2 regions of the Cellulomonas sp. ES6 genome follow, and region 2 is predicted to be linked to the other one. Evidence: riboswitches for the same ligand, from Rfam matches in the RefSeq annotation. Region 2 holds a riboswitch; the other holds the start of a gene.
The links. A riboswitch is a leader RNA that binds a small molecule or an ion and turns the genes downstream of it on or off. The one in region 2 is predicted to bind thiamine pyrophosphate.

Region 1 (3,387 bases), 1.5 Mb from region 2:
CGACGACCCGCCCCTCGACGCGCGCGGGCACGGCGTGCGGCACCGCGCCGTGCAGGCAGCGCAGCAGCGTCGACTTGCCCGCACCCGACGGCCCGAGCACGAGCACCTGCTCCCCCGGCGCGAGCCGCAGGTCGACCGGGCCGATCCCGGCGCCGCCGTCCAGCACGGCCTCGAGCCCGGCCACCTCGAGCACGGGCGCGGGCGCGGGCGTCGCCGGCGTCTCCACGTCCTCCTCAGCCCGCACGGCGCTCGAGCACCGGGCGGCCGGCGGCCGCGGCGCGCCCGATCGCGAAGCCGTCGAGCACCCCGGTGCGGTGCAGCGCGTCGACGACGACCTTGGCCAGCAGGCCGCCCAGCACGACGCCGGACACGGCCTGGAGCACGAGCCGCAGCACCAGCACGTCCTGCCCGTACCAGCCGAACCGGAACGCCGACCAGGCGAACACCAGCGTGGCGCCGAGCAGCCCGGAGGCGGCGAACCGGCCCCAGCCGAACCGGCGGTACCGGCCGAGCGCGAACGGGATCTCGCTGCCCAGGCCCTGCAGCAGCGCGGCGACGACCAGCAGCGGCCCGACCGGCGACCCGAGGAACACCACCTCCACCACGGAGGCGATCACCTCGGCGAGGATCCCCACGCCGGGTCGCCGGATGATCGCGAGGGCGACCGGCGCCACCAGCAGCCACCCGCCCAGCAGCACGTGCTGCGCGAGGTCGCCCGCGGGCCCCATGAGCACCGCGAGGCCGTTCCACGCCTGGACGAGCGCCCAGTACAGGAACCCGAACACCACCCCGAGCACGACCATCAGCACGATGTCCTTCAGCGCGAGCGGCTCGCGGCGCCGCCCGCGCGGGGCGCCGTCAGCCACGGGTCCGGGTCGGGCTGTTGAGCGAGAACGTGACGTGGCTCGTCACGTGCTGCACGCCGCACCCCACGCGCGCCCACGCGCCGACCACCGTCTCGACGAGCGCGCCGACGTCGCCCTCGAGCCGCGTGACGAAGTGCGCGGACCCCCGGAAGGTGCCGCTCGCCCGGGCCAGGTCGATCGCCGCCTCGATGTCCCGCATGTGGTCGGGCACGACCCCGGCGCGGACGTCGTCGGCCAGGGGGTAGAGCGCCCACTCCGCCACGCCGGGTCGGCCGGTGCGCCGGCCCGGTGGCAGCGCGACGGCCCGCGGGCCCGCTCCGCCCGGCAGGGCGCAGCGCACCTCGCCCGGGCAGCCGCGCGACAGGTGCAGCGTGACGGCGGCGTGCTCGCCGGTGGCGGCCACCGCGTCCACGAGGTCCGTGAGGTACCGGAGCAGGTCCGCCTCGTCGCCACCGACGTAGGTGCTGACGTCGCCCGTCTCGACGAGCAGGCCGTCCGTCGCCACCGAGCCGAGCACCCCGAGGATCGTGTCGGCGTACCGGTCGGACATCACGGCGACGGTGACGCGGGCACCCACCCCGAACCGGAGCGGGTCGGCGACCAGGTCGGCGGCCTCCGCGGGCCGGGTGGGTGTCGACGACGGTGCCGGGATCATGCGTCCTCCTGTGCTGGTCGGATCAGCACGGGAGGACGGCGGACGGGTGCCCGGCATCCTGCGATGTCGCTCCCTGCGCTGGCATGACCCAGATCAGGTTCAACGGTCGGAGTTCGAGTACTCCCTCTCAGCCCGGCTCACCGGACTCCCGTGCTGCTCCGCACCGTAGCAGCACCGCGGCGGCAGGGTCGCGCGCCCTAGGCTGGCCCCGTGAGCCGCAAGCAGCCGCCGTCCGGGACGCCCGCGCTGGTCGCGCTGGCGGCCGCCGGGGTCCCGCACACCGCGCACGCCTACGAGCACGACCCGCGCAGCACCGTCGGCTACGGGCTCGAGGCCGCCGAGGTGCTGGGCATCGACCCGGAGCAGGTCTACAAGACCCTCATGGCCTCGGTCGACGGGACACTGACCGTGGCCGTCGTGCCCGTCGCCGGCAAGCTCGACCTCAAGGCGCTCGCGCACGCCGTCGGTGGCAAGAAAGCCGTGATGGCGGACCCCGCCGCTGCGGAGCGTGCGACCGGGTACGTGGTCGGCGGCATCTCCCCGCTCGGCCAGAAGTCGGCGCACCCGACGGTCGTGGACGAGACGGTGCAGCTGTTCGACACCGTGTTCGTGTCGGGCGGGCGCCGGGGGCTCGACGTCGAGCTGGCCCCGGACGACCTGATCCGGCTGACCTCCGCCACGGTCGCGGACATCGCGCGCGGCTGAGGCGGCGCGCGCGAGCGCATAGGGTCGGGCACATGACGACCGGCGCGACCGAGCTCGCGGAGCGGCTGGCCCGTGTCCGCTCCCGGATCGCAGCCGCCGAGTCCGCCGCGGGCCGCCCGGCCGGCGCCGTCCGGCTGCTGCTGGCCACCAAGACCCAAGACGCCGCGACGGTGCGCGCGGCCGTGCTCGCCGACCTCGCCGGCGCGGCCACCACGGCCGGTGCCGCCCGCCGGGTGCTGCTCGGCGAGAACCGGGTGCAGGAGCTCGTCGCCAAGGGGCCGGAGCTCGCCGACCTCGCACCCGAGCTGCACCTCATCGGGCCGCTGCAGTCCAACAAGGTGAACGCCGCCCTGCGCTGGGCGACCTGCGTGCAGAGCGTCGACTCCCCCGCGCTGGCCGACCGGCTCGCGCGCCGGTGCGCCGACGACGACCGGACGCTCGACGTGCTGGTGCAGGTCAACGTCTCCGGCGAGCCGACCAAGCACGGCGCCGCCCCGCAGGACGCGCTCGACGTGGTCCGCGCCGTCGCGGGGCACGACCGGCTGCGGCTGCGCGGGTTCATGACGGTGGGCGCGAACACCTCCGACCAGCGGGCCGTCCGCGCCGGGTACGCCGCGCTGCGCGACCTGCGGGACGAGGTCGCCGGCAGCGGCGAGGCGGGCACCGGTGACGCCGTCGAGCTGTCGATGGGCATGAGCCGGGACCTGGAGGCCGCCGTGGCCGAGGGGGCCACCATCGTGCGCGTCGGGACGGCGGTGTTCGGCGCACGGCCCGCCCCCGTCGGCGTCCCGGGAACGGTCCCCGCGGCGTGACCGCGCCCACCGGCCGCCGGTTCCCCCGGCGCGTGTACACCCGCGGCACCGAGCCCGACGGCCGGTTCTCGCTCGCCAACGAGCGGACGTTCCTGGCCTGGGTCCGCACGGCGCTCGCGCTGCTGGCGGGCGGCGTCGCCCTCGAGGCGCTGGACCTGCCCGTGGAGCCGCACCTGCGCCTCGCGGCCGCCGTGCTGCTGATCCTGCTCGGGATCGCGGCGCCGGCTCAGGCGTGGGCCGGCTGGGCACGCACCGAACGGGCGCTGCGCGAGCGGCAGCCGCTGCCGGCGCCGGCGTTCAGCGGGCCGCTCGCCGCGGGCGTCGCGCTGGCCGGCGTGCTCGTGCTCGT
Region 2 (3,387 bases):
AGCACCGAGGCGGCCCGCAGGTCCAGGAACTGGGTGGTCTGGATCCAGATCTCCGTCTCGACGGTGCCGAACCGCATCCCGCCCAGCACCAGCACCGTCCCGAACGCCGTCGCGCAGAACAGGAACACCAGCGACGCGGCGGACGTGAGGGCGGGGGTCAGCGCGGGCAGCGTCACGGTGAGGAACGCGCGCGCGGGCGACGCGCCGAGCGACCGGGCGGCCTGCTCGGGCCGCGGGTCCAGGCGCTCCCACAGGCCCCCGACGGTCCGCACGACCACCGCGTAGTTGAAGAACACCAGCGCCGCGACGATCGCGGCGAACGTCCCGTCGAGGTGCAGGAACCCGAGCGGCCCGTTGTCGCGCAGCAGCGCCCGGAACGCCACCCCCACCACGACGGTCGGCAGCACGAACGGCACGGTGACGAGCGCGCGCAGCACCCCCCGCCCCGGGAACCGGCTGCGGTACAGCACCGCCGCACCTGGCACGCCCAGCAGCACCGAGATCACCGTGCCGAGGGTCGCCTGCGCCAGCGTCAGCCCGACGATCCGCCAGGTCCGCGGCCGCCCGAGCACCTCCGCGAACCCGGACAGGTCCAGCGACCCGTCGGCGACGAGGCCGCGCCCGACGAGCGTCAGCACGGGCCACGCGAAGAACACCCCGAGGAACAGCAGCGGCACCGCGGCCGCCACCGCCCACGCCGTCCCGCGCGCGACCGCCCAGCCGCGTCCGGGGGCGGTGGGCGCGGTGGGCGCGGCCGGGGGCGGCGCGGGGACCTCCGGAGGGGTCGCGCGCGCCCCCGTCCCCGGCCGGCCGGAGCCGGTCGGGGACGGGTGCGTCAGCGGGCGGGTCACGACGTCAGCCCGTCACCAGGTCCGTCCACTCACGGACCCACGTCTCCCGGTTCGCCGCGATCTCGTCGAGCGGCACGGTGTACGGCTCGTCGGCCAGCGGCGCCCACTGCGCCCAGTCCTCCGGCAGGTCCACCGCCGAGCTCACCGGGTACATGTACATCGACCCGGGGATGTCGGCCTGCACCGCGTCCGACAGCAGCCAGTCCACCAGCCGGCGCGCGCCCTCGGGGTTCTGCGCGCCCGCGAGGACGCCGGCGTACTCGACCTGCCGGAAGCAGGTGCCGAGCAGCGCGCCGGTGGTCGGCTCGCCGCCGCCCTCGGGGATCGTCTCGGGCGGCGACGACGCGTAGGACAGCGCGATCGGCCGGGAGCCGCCGCCGCCCCCGCCGGAGAAGTCGGTGTAGTACGCGTCCGACCAGCCCTCCGCGACCTTCAGGCCGTTCGCCGTGAGGTCACGCCAGTACTGCTGCCAGCCGTCCTCGCCGAACGCCCCGACGGTCGCCAGCAGGAACGCCAGCCCGGGACTGGACGTCGCGGCGTTCGTCACGACGGTCAGGTCCCGGTACGCGGGGTCCGTCAGGTCCGCGAGCGTCGCCGGCTCCGGGACGTCCCGGTCGGCGAACCAGGCGTGGTCCACGTTGAGGCACACGTCGCCGAGGTCGACGGCGGTCAGCGACCCCGAGTCGTCGGGGGCGTACGGCTCCGCGTCGGCTGCCGCCGGCACCTGCGACGTGTAGGGCTCCAGCACGCCCTCGTCGATCGCCCGCGACGCGAACGTGTTGTCGATCCCGTAGACGACGTCGCCCAGCGGGGCGTCCTTGGTCAAGATGAGCTGGTTCACCAGCGCCCCGCCGTCACCGGGCGCGACCTGCGTGACGGTCAGCCCGGTGTCCGCCTCGAACTGCTCGAGCAGCCCGTCGCTGACGTGGAACGAGTCGTGGGTGACCAGCGTGACCGACCCGCCCGCCGTGCCGTCCCCGCCCGCGGACCCGCCGGACGGCGACCCGCCGGTGGCCGAGCAGGCCGTGAGGGCCAGGGCCGCGACCCCCAGGGCCGCGGTGTGCCGGATGGTCCGGCGTGCTGCGCGCGTGCGCGCCATGCGTCCTCCTCGATGTGCAACCGAGGGGGTCGCCGCGCGTCGTCCGCCCGCGCGCGCTGCCGCACCCGTGCCGACGACACGAGGCGACTGAGATCCCGACTCCCTACGCCGGTGCTAACCGGATCAGGTGCGAGGGTCTGCGGTTCCGTCCGCACTCTCAGCGTCGGTCGGGCGCCACCTCGCGGCGGCGGTCCGGGACGCTCCCCTGTCGTTCGGGGCCGACCCTACACCGCCGTCCCCGACGCCCCCAGCCGCCGCCCCCGCGCGACTGCGTGCGCCCGGGTGACCTGCGGTGCGGCACCCGCGGGGCTAGCGTGGGGCGCAGCACGCACGCGCCCGCACGACACCGCACCGACGCAGCAGGAGGAACCGTGGCCGACGAGGAGACCCAGTCCACGTTCGCGAAGATCACCGGCCTGGTGGTGGCGGGCGCGGTCGCGTGGCTCGCCGGGAAGGCCGTGGACGCCGCCTGGAAGGCCGCCGTCGGCCACAAGCCGCCGAAGCCGGAGGACGACGCCGACGACATCCGCATCGGCGAGGTGGTCGCGGCCTCCGTGATCACCGCCGGCGCCGTGACGCTGGCGCGGGTGTTCGCCACGCGCGGGACCAAGAAGTTCGTGCAGCGCGTCGACAGGAACCGGCACCTGCCGCACGCCTGACCAGGCACGGAGGTCCCCCTCCGGCCGACCTGCGCCCCGCTAGGCTCGAGCGTCCCGCTCGCCGACGAATGCGCAGGTCAGCCCGCCATGCCCGCGACGCCAGCCCGGCCCGCACGCCGCTGTGTCCAGACCGTCGACGACGTGCTCGACCTCATGGACCACCTGTTCGCCGAGCAGGCCGACCGGTGGTCGGACCGGGGCGGCGCGGACTTCTGGGACCGGTTCTACGCCGACCGCGGCCGGGGCGTGCCGTTCTTCCGCTGGGCCCCGGACGAGAGCCTGGTGGCGTGGCACGCCGACGGCCGGCTGCCCCTCGGTCCGGGCACCCGGGTGCTGGAGCTCGGCTGCGGGCCCGGCCGCAACGCCGTCTGGCTCGCGCAGCAGGGCTGCACCGTCGACGCGCTCGATCTCTCGCAGGCGGCGCTGGACTGGGGACGGGAGCGGGCCGACGAGGCCGGCGTCGACGTCCGGTTCGCCCGCGCCGACGTCCTCACGTGGCAGCCGCCGGCGGAGCAGTACGACCTGGTCTACGACTCCGGCTGCTTCCACCACCTGCCGCCGCACCGCCGGCTGACGTACCGCGGGCTGCTGGAGCGGACGGTGCGCCCCGGCGGGCGGTTCGGCCTGGCCTGCTTCGCGACCGGGCACGACGGGCGCGGCGGCACCGAGGCGGACGACGCCGACCTGTACCGCGAGGGCGGGCTCGGCGGTGGGCTCGCCTACGGCGCCGACGACCTGCGGCGCGCGTTCGGCTGGCTGGACGAGGTGGAGCTGCGCC

Region 1: linked by a shared signal. The riboswitch ahead of P9841_RS04905 (YkoF family thiamine/hydroxymethylpyrimidine-binding protein) and the one ahead of P9841_RS11930 (thiamine ABC transporter substrate-binding protein) in region 2 are both predicted to bind thiamine pyrophosphate.

The regions. Positions count from the first base shown of each region.
Region 1 covers NZ_CP125655.1:1,029,151-1,032,537, forward strand. The annotation lists gene P9841_RS04895 (ABC transporter ATP-binding protein) at 1-226, opposite strand, end outside; gene P9841_RS04900 (ECF transporter S component) at 234-866, opposite strand; gene P9841_RS04905 (YkoF family thiamine/hydroxymethylpyrimidine-binding protein) at 859-1,521, opposite strand; TPP riboswitch at 1,575-1,683, opposite strand; gene ybaK (Cys-tRNA(Pro) deacylase) at 1,732-2,226, shown strand; gene P9841_RS04915 (YggS family pyridoxal phosphate-dependent enzyme) at 2,259-3,038, shown strand; gene P9841_RS04920 (YidH family protein) at 3,035-3,387, shown strand, end outside.
Region 2 covers NZ_CP125655.1:2,565,120-2,568,506, reverse strand. The annotation lists gene P9841_RS11935 (ABC transporter permease) at 1-851, opposite strand, end outside; gene P9841_RS11930 (thiamine ABC transporter substrate-binding protein) at 856-1,950, opposite strand; TPP riboswitch at 2,034-2,167, opposite strand; gene P9841_RS11925 (DUF4235 domain-containing protein) at 2,322-2,609, shown strand; gene P9841_RS11920 (SAM-dependent methyltransferase) at 2,697-3,387, shown strand, end outside.